DNA from 2 places in the Proteus sp. fly-1089 genome. Region 1 is predicted to be linked to the other one. Evidence: predicted binding sites of a transcription regulator. Region 1 holds the regulator's gene; the other holds the start of a gene.
What was found. The regulator Fur, encoded in region 1, represses iron uptake genes when iron is present. The targets are predictions, from matches to a motif close to ATAATAATGAGAACNACTATCAA.
Positions count from the first base shown of each region.

Region 1 (6,754 bases):
AATTGAATAACAGTGGCCCTGCGGCACCTAATGAAATCGGTTTTAGTGATGCAAAAAGTCGCTGGGATGAAAAATGGACAGGCGATCGCAGTGGTATGAGCGTGTATAAAGCCGCTGCAAAATTCAAATTAGGTAATTTCTGGGCACAAGGTGGATATATTCAACCTAAAGGCCAAAGTTTATTACGCCCGCACTGGAGCTTCTTACCGGGAACTTATCGTGGGGCGGAAGCTGGAGCAGTTTTCGATTTCGATAAAAGTGGTGAATTATCTTTCTCCTATATGTGGACAGATGAATACAAAGCACCATGGTATCGGAATATGTATAACTTTCGCAAAGCTGATCTAGAAACGAATATTAGCTATCTTCACTCTTTCGGCGCCAAATATGATTTTAAAAACAGCCTAGTGTTAGAAGCTGCATTTGGTCAGGCCGATGGTTATATCGATCAGTATTTTGGTAAAGTTTCTTATGATTTCCCAATTGCTGACAATGCATTAAGAACGTCTTACCAATTCTACGGTGCTAAAGATAAAGTGACCGGTGGTGGCGTTAATGATGTTTATGATGGGCTGGCATGGTTACAAGCACTGACTTTTGGTTATACCTACAATGTATTTGACTTCAAAGTAGAAGGAACGTGGGTTAAAGCTGAAGGTAATCAAGGTTATTTTTTACAGCGTATGACTCCGGGTTGGGCAACATCTAATGGTCGTCTTGATGTCTGGTGGGATGGTCGTTCTGACTTTAACGCTAATGGTGAAAAAGCACTTTATGCGGGTGTAATGTACGATCTGAAAAACTGGGATCTATCTGGCTGGGCGGTAGGTACTTCTTATGTTTACGCATGGGATGCTAAGCCAAGTGGTAAAGCCATTTATGATCAAGGTCAGCGTATTAGAGAAAGCGCATGGAATGCGGATATTATGTATACGGTTCAAGAAGGTCGAGCTAAAGGCACTCTCTTTAAACTTCACTATACCCGTTATGATAACCACTCCGATATTCCAAGTTATGAAGGTGGTTTTGGTAATATTTTCCAAGATGAAAAAGACGTTAAATTTAACGTGATAATGCCATTTACTATTTTCTAATATCAGCATAAGGATAAAGTGTATTCATTACACTTTATCCTGAATAAAACTAAAAAAGCTAAATACGATTACGATAAGTAAAAACAAACCTCATTAATGAAGTGAAATTGTCAGTAGTAGTAAGAAGTAGAAGAGTCGAAGTAAAAAGTAGTAAAGAGTCGTTTTAAAATCGCAGTATATAGTAAAAGTAATGAAGTAAAGTCGTCATGTCATGTCGTCTGAGATAAATGTGAGTGGGTTATGTTTATCTCTTGTGTTTCAGTTATTTCGCAAAATTTGCGTAAGGTATTTACCCTAAGTAAAGGCAGTCAGAGTGGGTATCGTAGTGGGGGGTAAATACCTTTATTTTTTTCATTCCTTCCTTTTTCGTCCTTTTCATCCTTGTAGGTTTTTTTATTCTATGGCAAATTTCTTGCCATTCATTTTATCTCATCTTATTTATTATTCTGCATTGAATGTAGTTCGATAATGCACGTTTTCAGGAAGAAGCATGTTAAAGCGATTGGATGATTTTTTATTAGAACCACCATTGAAGCCCTTTAAAGGTATAAAACGATTTATTGTTGAATTTCTTTTTTTTGGTGTGAAAGAGGCGCGTTCTTGTTTATTTGCGGGATTTTTCTTTTTTATTTTATTTGCAACACCAAGTAAAGGAATATTAGGGATACCTCGTTATGACGTTTTACTTATTCTCGCTATTGCTTTCCAATTATGGATGGTATGGGGAAAACTTGAAACATGGGATGAATTAAAAGCGATCTGTTTTTTCCACATCGTTGGTTTTGTGATGGAATTATTTAAAACATCAGCAGCAATTGGATCGTGGAAATACCCTGATTTTGCTTACACTAAATTGTGGGAAGTGCCTTTATTTACAGGATTTATGTACTCCGCGGTAGGAAGTTATTTAATTCAAGCATGGCGTTTTTTAAAAGTACGAATTGAACATTATCCACCTTATTGGATGGCAACTTTAGTTGCACTCGCTATCTATATTAATTTCTTTTCTCATCACTTTATCGGTGATTATCGCTGGTATTTAACTGCTTTTATTTTAGGTCTTTATGCTCGTAGTGTGGTTTATTTTACGCCTTATGATACAGAGCGAAAAATGCCACTATTATTGGCTTTTGTTCTGATAGGTTTCTTTATTTGGCTTGCTGAGAATTTCGGTACATTTTTTGGTGTTTGGCAATATCCTAACCAGATTGGTGCTTGGTCTGCTGTGCATGCAGGGAAATGGGGCTCTTGGTCACTGTTAGTCATTGTTACATTTACTATCGTGGTTCATTTAAAACATATTAAACACAGTATCAGTGTGCCTAAGTAGAGTTATTTTATCCTCAAATTTAAGGTAATAAAAAAGGAACTGTGAACAGTTCCTTTTTTTTACTGAGAGATTATCCAGAATGAATTATTTCTCATCATGTGCGTGGCTATCTTCTTTACAATTGCCTTCAGCGCAGTGGCCATATAAATAAAGGCTATGATTGGAAAGCTTGATACCATGACGTTCAGCGATGTTTCTTTGGCGCACTTCAATCGCATCATCTGTAAACTCGATAACTTTGCCACAATCAAGACAAATTAAATGATCGTGATGGTGTTGTTGAGTTAATTCAAATACTGATTTACCACCTTCAAAATTATGTCGGGTAACAATACCAGCATCGTCAAATTGGTTTAAGACGCGATACACGGTTGCCAGACCAATCTCTTCACCGATATCGATGAGTTTTTTATAGAGATCTTCAGCACTGACATGATGGCACTCAGGATCCTGGAGCACTTCCAAGATCTTTAAGCGAGGAAGTGTAACTTTTAACCCAGCATTTTTTAACGCTTTATTATTGTCGGTCATGCGGATTTAATCCTGTTGCTAATGGTGAATTTAATTTTTGTGCTCACTAATAGGGTTGATTCATTAACACTCGGGTGAATAAATAACCTTATTGATTATAGGCATGATATTTAAAAATAAACACCCCTACCTATCACACTATCTTAGCACACCATTGAATAATTATCATTCTCAATATTGAGTATTTATTTATCCCAGAATTTCATCTAGGCTCATTTCTTCTTTGATTTGAGCAACCCAAGCATCAACACGCTCTTCGGTTAATTCTGGTTGACGGTCTTCATCAATCGCAAGGCCGATAAAGTGATTATCATCTGCAAGCCCTTTAGAGGCTTCAAAATGGTAACCTTCTGTTGGCCAGTGACCCACAATGACAGCACCACGAGGTTCGATAATATCGCGAATTGTGCCCATTGCATCACAGAAGTATTCTGCATAGTCTTCTTGGTCGCCACAACCGAACAGTGCAACCAACTTACCTTCAAAATTAATATCTTCTAGTGTTGGGAAAAAGTCATCCCAATCGCATTGTGCTTCACCATAATACCAAGTAGGAATACCTAGTAACAGAATATCAAATGCTTCGATATCTTCTTTACTGGATTTTGCGATATCATGAACTTCGGCATTATCAGCGCCCAGTCTTTCTTGAAGCATTTTGGCAATATTTTCAGTGTTGCCGGTATCACTGCCGAAGAATATACCTATGATTGCCATAAAGTGAGATAACCTCTTTTATTCTATATTCGTTATACTTCAAATTGTCGCGTTGTTGACTACGTTGATTCGTACTGATTACATACTTTGTATGTAACAGTAACGCCTTTACTTGCCAATTAGCCACACTTCGAAATAGTTAGAGTATATTTGTCTGTGTTTGAACAATTACTAGTGAAAAATAAACATCTTGTTTTCATAATAGAAAACTAAAAAACGTATTTTGACGAAAATAGCAGGGTAATTCTGTCAAATTTGTGTGGTTTAGCTACTAGCTATTCTCATTTTGATGTATTTTCAAGGCGTGATTTTGCGCCAATTGTTCTAGTAATATTTCTTCAATAAGTTCGCTACGGCTAACATTTCTTGCAGTCGCCAACTCATTAAGTGCATTCACAGCATCTTCATTTAATTTCAATTCAACTCGACGTAAACCATTGACTCTGTCTCGTCTTAATTGATTGCGTTTATTAATTCTAAGCTGTTCATCCCGAGAAAGCGGGTTTGTTTTAGGTCGCCCAGGTCTGCGTTCATCTGCGAACAAATCCAGTGTGGTGCGATCAGTTTGTTCTTTTGCCATAAATTTTGCTGTGAAAGGGCGTATACCAATGACTAAATTGCGAAACGCCCAATAATACCCCACATAGTGACGTCCTGCCACTGCTTCCTGAGTTTAACCTATTGTCATTTGGTGTTTTTATCGACAGACTGTGTGATTAAGTACAATAATTATACATTCAGATAAATTATTACTTCCTTAATTACGCCACTTTCAGTAATAAATTATGCTTTTGATAAAAAACGACGAATAGCGTTAATAACAGTGTTAGGTTTTTCTGAATGTACCCAATGTCCAGTGTTTGCTACGACAAAAGCGCTAGCTTGCGGAAATTGGCGTGCAATATCATTACGATATTCATCTAATATGTAAGGCGACAAACCACCACGAATAAATAGCACCGGATAATTCCAAGTAGGGACTTCTTGCCAACCAATAATCTCTGAATAGGCATTTTTGATTGCAGATAAATTAAATAGCCATTCACCACTTTTAAATGATTTAAGTAAAAACTGAATAACTCCCTCTTCTTTAATAAAGGGACTCATGATTTCTACTGCATCTTGACGTCGTGTAACTTGAGCTTTAGTGACGGCTTCGAGTGCCGCAAAAATGTTATCGTGGCGGCGAACATTGTAAGCTACAGGTGACATATCTATTACGACAATGCGAGCAATTCGCTCAGGCGCTAATGCTGTCATTGCCATTGCAATTTTGCCCCCCATGGAGTGCCCGATAATGATGGCTTTTGAGATATGTAAACTATCAAGTAATGTAAGTACATCTTGTGCCATATCTTGATAGCTCATACTTTCACTATGAGGGGAATGTCCATGATTACGCACATCAATTTGGATCACTGTGTGGTCTTGGCGTAGATCACGCCCTAAGACGCCTAAATTATTTAAGTCACCAAAAAGGCCGTGGATCAAAACAATAGGTAAATTGGATGCAGGTGCTGTTTCAGGCTGATGTAATTGATAATTTAATAATGTATTGAGTTTCATGTTAATGACCAAAAAATAATTACGATTTTTCTATGATGACATGCACAAGATACTAAGCCAACTTATCGTAATAATATGCGTGAGTGATTAAGAGTAGAAATAATTGATAAGGGGAATTTATAAAAAACCACATAATTGACATTATTTGGATGTTTATTCCAAACTTATTTAAAAAGTTGAAATATTGACATTGCTCAAAAATAAATATTTAGAATTTTATATTATTTGATGGCTGGTGTGGCGTAAGAAGGCGGTATTTGAAGTAGACTTTGTTTGAATAAGTTCAAAGAATAGAAGATGATACCGAGATAAACAATAGGATAAATACCAAGCTTAGCCATTGAAATGGCTGGATCTTGTATAGATCTTCTTTAAGTTATTGAAATTTTACCTATTTTGTTTTTAAAGATTATATCTTATAATCCTAATTACTTTTTTTTGAAAACAGTACTGGGTAGCAATGAAAAAGATAGAAATTGATGACGAACTTTACCGCTATATTGCTAGCGAAACTAGACATATCGGTGAAAGCGCTTCAGATATTTTAAGGCGTCTACTGAAGCTTGATGCCAAACAGCCCGTACAGCCAGTCGTTGTCACTGAGTCAGTACAAGCACCTGTTATTAAACAGGAAGCTGAACCTAAATCGATTACACCAGCAAAAAATCCGGTCCGTGAAATGCGAGAACTGTTGTTATCTGACAGTTATGCAGAAAAAACAAAATCAGTTGATCGTTTTTTACAGATCCTTTCTACGTTATATAGCCTAGATAGCGCTACTTTTACTCAATCTGCTGAAACAGTACATGGACGAACACGCATCTATTTTGCTGGTGATGAACAAACATTACTCGATAGTGGACGTCATACAAAACCGCGCCATATTTCAGGCACGCCATTTTGGGTTATTACTAACTCCAATACAGAGCGTAAAAGAACAATGGTACAAAGCATCATGCAGGATATGCAATTTCCTGCGAATGAGATTGATAAGGTGTGTGGAACTATCTAACCACTATTGTTAATTGATGCATTGCAAAGGCTTTTGTTTAAAGCGTGCTTGTGATGTCAAATAGGAGAAGATTTGTGGCAATTCATCCAAGAGCAGGGCAGCATACTCGTCAAAGTGATCTGATTAATGTGGCGCAATTAACGTCGCAATATTATTCACTTAAACCACAAGCTAGCATTAATGCTCATCGTGTGAAGTTCGGTACATCTGGCCATCGCGGAAGTGCAAATCGCCATAGTTTCAATGAAGCCCATATTTTGGCAATTGCACAAGCTATTGCTGAAGTACGCGCAAAAAATGGAGTAACAGGCCCATGTTACGTGGGTAAAGATACCCATGGACTGTCAGAGCCTGCATTTATTTCTGTTTTAGAAGTACTCGCTGCTAATAAAGTGAAAGTGATTATCCAAGAAAATAATGGTTATACACCGACGCCAGCGGTCTCTTTTTCTATTTTGACTTACAACGATGCGCATCAAGATATTGCTGATGGTATTGTGATCA
Region 1 covers NZ_JBEETS010000010.1:83,390-90,143, forward strand. Annotated here, with positions in the region: gene chiP (chitoporin ChiP) at 1-1,094, shown strand, start outside; gene ABN080_RS17455 (DUF817 domain-containing protein) at 1,585-2,424, shown strand; gene fur (ferric iron uptake transcriptional regulator) at 2,509-2,955, opposite strand; gene fldA (flavodoxin FldA) at 3,145-3,672, opposite strand; gene ybfE (LexA regulated protein) at 3,944-4,252, opposite strand; gene ybfF (esterase) at 4,456-5,238, opposite strand; gene seqA (replication initiation negative regulator SeqA) at 5,699-6,250, shown strand; gene pgm (phosphoglucomutase (alpha-D-glucose-1,6-bisphosphate-dependent)) at 6,325-6,754, shown strand, end outside.

Region 2 (6,754 bases), on a different contig from region 1:
ATCATTATGTCAGCGTTTAGACTCATTAATGAAAGAGGGACAAAGCGGTGTTATTGGTTATCAAGTGTGTGATGATTTAGCGGATATTAACCGCATTTATGCCATGCGTAAAAAAGCAGTTGGTTTATTAGGTAATGCAAAAGGGCAAGCAAAGCCTATACCTTTTGTAGAAGATACCTGTGTACCACCAGAACATCTTGCTGATTATATTACAGAATTTAGAGCGTTACTTGACAGTCATCAACTCAATTATGGCATGTTTGGGCATGTTGATGCGGGTGTATTGCACGTAAGACCTGCACTCGATATGTGCGATCCACAACAAGAATTGCTGATGAAATCTATCTCAGATGACATTGTTACGTTAACAGCCAAATATGGTGGGTTACTTTGGGGTGAGCATGGAAAAGGCTTTAGAGCGCAATACAGCCCTGAATTTTTTGGTGAAACGCTCTATCACGAACTTCGCCAGATAAAAACGGTGTTCGATCCTCGAAATCGACTTAATCCTGGGAAAATCTGTCCTCCGTTAGAGGTCGATGAACCTATGAAACAAGTTGATACCATTAAACGAGGTACCTTTGATCGCACCATCCCTTTATCTGTCCGTCAAGATTTTAAAGGGGCTTTAGACTGTAATGGTAATGGGCTTTGCTTTAATTTTGATGCGAAAAGCCCGATGTGTCCTTCCATGAAAATTAGTGGGCAACGCATTCATTCACCCAAAGGGCGAGCTGCACTTGTAAGGGAGTGGCTACGCTTATTAACAGAGCAAGGTGTTAACCCAAAACAACTTGGATCTAGCCTAGAAAATAACAAACCTAGCTTAAGAAGTTTGATTGAAAAAACACGTAATACATGGAAAGCCAAACGTGGCGAATATGACTTTTCTCATGAAGTAAAAGCGGCTATGAATGGCTGTTTAGCTTGTAAAGCCTGTTCAACTCAGTGTCCGATTAAAATTGACGTACCGTCATTTCGTTCTAAATTTACTGAATTGTACCACCAGCGCTACTTACGGCCATTAAAAGATCATATTGTTGCGAATGTTGAACTAACAACTCCTGTCATGGCTAAGGCGCCGGAATTCTTTAATTTCTTTATGAAGCAGCCTTTGGTGCAGTCATTAAGTAAACATACCATAGGAATGGTAGATTTACCGTTGCTGTCATCGCCAACATTAAAACAACAACTAGCTGGTCACCACGCTCTAGATATGACGTTAGAAGATTTAGAACGTTTATCAGATAAGCAACGAAGTCATTATGTGTTGGTGGTGCAAGATCCTTTTACTAGCTATTACGATGCAAAAGTGGTCGCAGATTTTATCAAACTCATTGAAAAAATTGGGTTTAAACCTGTTTTACTGCCTTTTTCACCTAATGGAAAGGCGCAACATATTAAAGGCTTTTTACAAAAATTTAGTAAAACAGCACAAAAAACGTCAATTATGCTTAATCGTGTTGCAAAATTAGACATTCCAATGGTGGGAGTTGATCCCGCATTAGTGCTTTGTTATCGCGATGAATATCGTGAAATACTGGGTGATAAGCGTGGTGATTTTAATGTTCAGCTCGTTCATGAATGGTTAAATAAATTAGTGAGTGAACCAATAGCTGTTCGCGATGATGCTGAAAAATGGTATCTTTTCGGGCATTGTACGGAAGTGACGGCACTACCACAAAGTATGAAACAGTGGCAGACAATTTTCCAACGTTATGGGCAACAACTCGAATTTGTAAGCACTGGATGTTGTGGAATGGCTGGTACTTATGGACATGAACTGAACAATTATGAAAACTCATTAGGCATTTACCAACTCTCATGGGGTAATGCACTAAAAACATTGCCGACAATGCGTTGCTTAAGCACAGGGTATTCGTGTCGTAGCCAAGTAAAACGTATTGATAATATTGAGCTTAAACACCCACTACAGGCGCTATTGGAGATTATGCCATGATATGGAAACGTGAAACGACAATCGAGCATCTTAATCATATTGGGCAAAACAATATGATGAGCCATTTAGGTATTGAATTAACGTGCCTCGGTGATGATTATCTTGAAGGAACAATGCCTGTTGATCATCGTACAAAACAACCTCTAGGTTTGTTGCATGGCGGCGCTTCTGTTGTTTTAGCTGAAACCCTAGGATCGGTTGCTGGGTATCTTTGTACCGAAGGAGAACAGAAAATTGTGGGTTTAGAAATTAATGCCAATCATATTCGTTCAGCCAGAGAAGGTAAGGTGAGAGGGGTATGTAAACCTATTCATTTAGGGCGTTCTCATCAAGTGTGGTCAATAGAAATATTTGATGATGAGGATCGTCAAGTGTGTATTTCAAGGTTAACCACATCGGTTATTTCTTAAGAAAGTAAAAAATTAAATGCACAAAGTGAAATACTCGCTTTGTGCATTTTTATGTTTATAGGTAATGAGAAAAAGAATAAAAATAGAGAACGAAAATAGAAATTATTCTTTATTTAGACTTTATTTTTAATGATAATCATTATCTTCATAATAAAAGAAAAGACGCTCATAATGTTAACTATTTCAAAATTCAACACCGCAGCATTATTAATTGCAGGTTTATTACTCACCGGATGTGATAATAATTCTACCTCTAAAGCGAGTAACAATATAAGTAATATTCCAGTACAAAATATTTCTGGTTTTAATATGGCATATCCCACTTCATTTTCAATGAGCAGAGAGGATACTGAAAACTATTTTAAAATATTGCCTGATAATGTTCAGGACGTTACAACAGAAATGATAGTTTATAAATCAAATCCTATTTGTGATTTGTCGGAAGTTCGTCTGGTTTATTTTAAAATGGCCGATGCAATGACTTACGATGTGGATGCTGGAGCACAAGGCATCATTGATAATATTGCGATAATTGATGGTATGAATGAGATTTTCACATCAATAAAACCATTAACCATTCCAAATGTTGAAAGCCGTCATGTTCTTTTTGAAGGAAATATGGCAAGAGAAAATGTGAGCTATGAAGGTGTTTTAGTGGCAGACCTTAGCACTAATCGCGTTTGGCAATTGCAATTTATTAGTACAATAAATAGCCAGTCTAACAAGCAAAAATACAAACAACTTATTGAATGTACAAGAGAACATATTCAAACTATTTCAATTAATAAATAAGTTCAGCAAACACACAATACAATAAGAAGTTATTCCATCAGTGGTGCTATCTTATCCCTCATGACAAGCATAAAAATGAAATGTCTGTATTGTAAATACCATCGTGTAGATACATATTTTTATGCTTTTTTCTCTCGATTTCAGTGATAACATATAAAGTGCATTTATATTGCAACTTATATGCTTATTGTGCGAATTATAAGAAAAATTAAAAGTTTTATTTTTTGTTATAAAAAAAGACAAAAGTGATATATTACATAGCGTTAAAAATAAAATTTAACAAATTTAACGCAACAATAGAACAAAAAACATACATTTGCATAATATCCTTTCAAAAGACATGGTTGAAGTGATAAGGGTTATCATTACCATTAGTGTCAGGAAAGATATCAATCTCCTTTCGAAATGAGGTCAGAAATGACAAACAACGTTGAAACTTTTTCTCTTAACGACACAGCTTGGCAAGGCATTGTACTGACGGATGATGCAGCAAAACATATTTGCCATTTAGTTGAGAAAAACCCTGAAAAACAGGGGCTTTCCTTAAATATCAAACCCTCTGGTTGTACTGGGTATGGTTATGTTATTGAACTCGTAGCCGGCCCTAATGAAGATGATATTGTGTATGAACATAATGGCGCAAAACTGTTTGTTTCATTGAAAGCAATGCCATTCATCGATGGGCTTGTTGTTGATTATGTTCGTGAAGGACTTAATCAAATGTTTAAATTTAATAATCCTAAAGCTCAAAACGTCTGCGGATGTGGTGAGAGCTTTGGGGTATAACATAGTGAAGTCAGATTATGTCTCAGAGCAATGTTGAAATTGGTGATGAAGTTCAGGGATGGCTAAGCGATCACCACTATAAAGAAGGTTTTTATACCGATATATCAACTGACACCTTAGAAAAAGGATTAAATGAAGCGGTTGTACGTGCAATATCGGCAAAAAGAAACGAGCCAGAGTGGATGCTGGAATTTCGTTTAGATGCATATCGGCATTGGCTAGAAATGGAAGAGCCACATTGGCTAAAAGCGGATTATCCATCGCTTAATTACCAAGATTATAGCTATTATTCTGCACCTTCTTGCAGTTCATGTTGTGCTAACGGCAGTTGTGCTGGTGGTACAAATGAAGCAGTAACCAGTGATAAGCAAGCTGTGCAAGATTATTTAACTAAAGAAGTTGAAGATGCCTTTAACCAACTGGGTGTCCCTGTAAGAGAAGGGCAAGCGGTTGCAGTTGATGCAATTTTTGACTCTGTTTCAGTTTCAACAACATATCGTGAAGAGCTTGCTGAACATGGCATTATTTTCTGCTCATTTAGCGAAGCTATTCAAGAATACCCTGATTTAGTGCGTCAGTATTTAGGTACTGTTGTATCAAGCCATGATAACTACTTTGCCGCACTGAATGCCGCCGTCGCGTCTGATGGAACTTTTGTCTATATTCCAAAAGGGGTACGTTGCCCAATGGAGTTATCGACTTATTTCCGTATTAATGCGGCTCAGACAGGTCAATTTGAACGAACTATTTTGGTCGCTGATGAAGGCAGTTATGTCAGTTATATCGAAGGTTGTTCAGCGCCAGTTCGTGATAGTTATCAACTTCACGCCGCTGTGGTTGAAGTCATTATTCATAAAGATGCTGAAGTAAAATATTCTACTGTACAAAACTGGTTCTCTGGTGGCGATAGTGAAGGTGGCATTCTTAACTTTGTAACTAAACGTGCTATCTGCGAAGGCGAAAATGCCAAGATGTCGTGGACGCAGTCAGAAACCGGTTCTGCAATCACTTGGAAATACCCAAGCGTGATTTTAAAAGGGGATAATTCTACGGCTGAATTTTTCTCGGTTGCCCTAACTAACGGCAATCAACAAGCAGATACTGGTACTAAGATGATCCATATTGGCAAAAATACCAAATCAACCATTATCTCTAAAGGCATTTCAGCGGGTAAAAGTCAAAATAGTTACCGTGGACTTGTGAAAGTTCTCCCTGGTGCAAAAAATGCCCGTAATTTTACACAATGTGATTCTATGTTAATTGGTACGCAATGTGGCGCACATACTTTTCCATATGTTGAGGTAATGAATAACTCAGCACAGCTTGAACACGAAGCGACAACGTCACGTATTGGTGAAGATCAACTGTTTTATTGTCGTCAACGTGGATTAAGTGAAGATGATGCAATCTCAATGATTGTAAACGGGTTTTGTAAAGACGTGTTCTCAGAATTACCGCTGGAATTTGCTGTAGAAGCACAAAAATTATTAGCAATCAGCTTAGAGCATAGCGTTGGTTAAGTATTAATCAAATTCTGGGTGTAACGATACCTAAGGCATATATTATGTTAGATATTAAAAATTTACATGTCAGTGTTGAAGGCAATGAAATCCTGAAAGGGCTAGATTTGCAAGTTCGTGCAGGTGAAGTTCATGCGATTATGGGGCCAAATGGTTCAGGTAAAAGTACCTTATCTGCAACACTCGCTGGCCGTGAAGAATATGAAGTAGATGAAGGTTCTATTACTTTCAAAAATAAAGATTTATTAGAATTAGAACCTGAAGATCGCGCAGGTGAGGGTATTTTTATGGCATTTCAATACCCTGTTGAAATACCCGGTGTCAGTAATCAGTTTTTCTTACAATCTTCAGTGAATGCGGTAAGAGAATATCGTGGACAAGAGCCATTAGATCGCTTTGATTTTGAAGATTTTATTGAAGATAAAATCAAATTACTGGATATGCCTCAAGATTTGTTAACACGTTCTGTTAACGTGGGCTTCTCAGGTGGTGAGAAAAAACGTAACGATATTTTGCAAATGGCCGCCCTAGAACCAGAACTGTGCATTTTAGATGAAACAGACTCAGGCCTTGATATTGACGCATTAAAAATCGTGTCTAATGGTGTTAATAGCCTACGTGATGGTAAACGTGCGTTTATTGTTGTAACACACTATCAACGTATTCTTGATTATATTAAACCTGATTTTGTACATGTGCTTTATCAGGGAAAAATCATTAAATCAGGTGATTTTTCATTGGCGCAAAAATTGGAGGAACAAGGTTATGGCTGGCTTATTGACCCTCAATGAAAAGCGTGAAAAGCAGCGCCAAGTTGAATTACGTAATCAACAAGCACTAAAAATATTTTCTGAATTATATCATCAACGTAAAGGTGACGATAACTTCAACGCTCGTAATCATTGGTTGCAAGTTGAGAAAGTAGGTTTTCCTATTTATCGCCATGAAGATTGGCACTATACACCATTAGATGAGACGTTAAGCCAAAGTTATCAACAGTTACCCCCTTTTGATGTGCAAAGCTTAATTACTAAACATGCTTTAGCACTTGATTGCTATCGTGTTGTAATGGTGAATGGTACGTTTTCGCCAACAGAAAGTAGTAAAGAATTCGGCCCTTATCAGGTGACCTTACTTGATAATCAGAGTGAGCTACCTGAGGCCGTCAATGGTGAAATTTTTCTGCATTTAGTTGAAAGTTTAGCGCCACACCCTTTGCTTATTACACTGAAAAAGGGTGTTATTGCGGATAAACCGCTTTATATCCTTAATATTACACAAGGTGA
Region 2 covers NZ_JBEETS010000001.1:469,433-476,186, forward strand. Annotated here, with positions in the region: gene ydiJ (D-2-hydroxyglutarate dehydrogenase YdiJ) at 1-1,960, shown strand, start outside; gene menI (1,4-dihydroxy-2-naphthoyl-CoA hydrolase) at 1,957-2,370, shown strand; gene ABN080_RS02220 (hypothetical protein) at 2,542-3,162, shown strand; gene sufA (Fe-S cluster assembly scaffold SufA) at 3,580-3,948, shown strand; gene sufB (Fe-S cluster assembly protein SufB) at 3,966-5,468, shown strand; gene sufC (Fe-S cluster assembly ATPase SufC) at 5,513-6,259, shown strand; gene sufD (Fe-S cluster assembly protein SufD) at 6,234-6,754, shown strand, end outside.
Region 2: sufA (Fe-S cluster assembly scaffold SufA) is a predicted target of Fur. The motif match lies at 3,512-3,534, and genes of this name have one in related genera.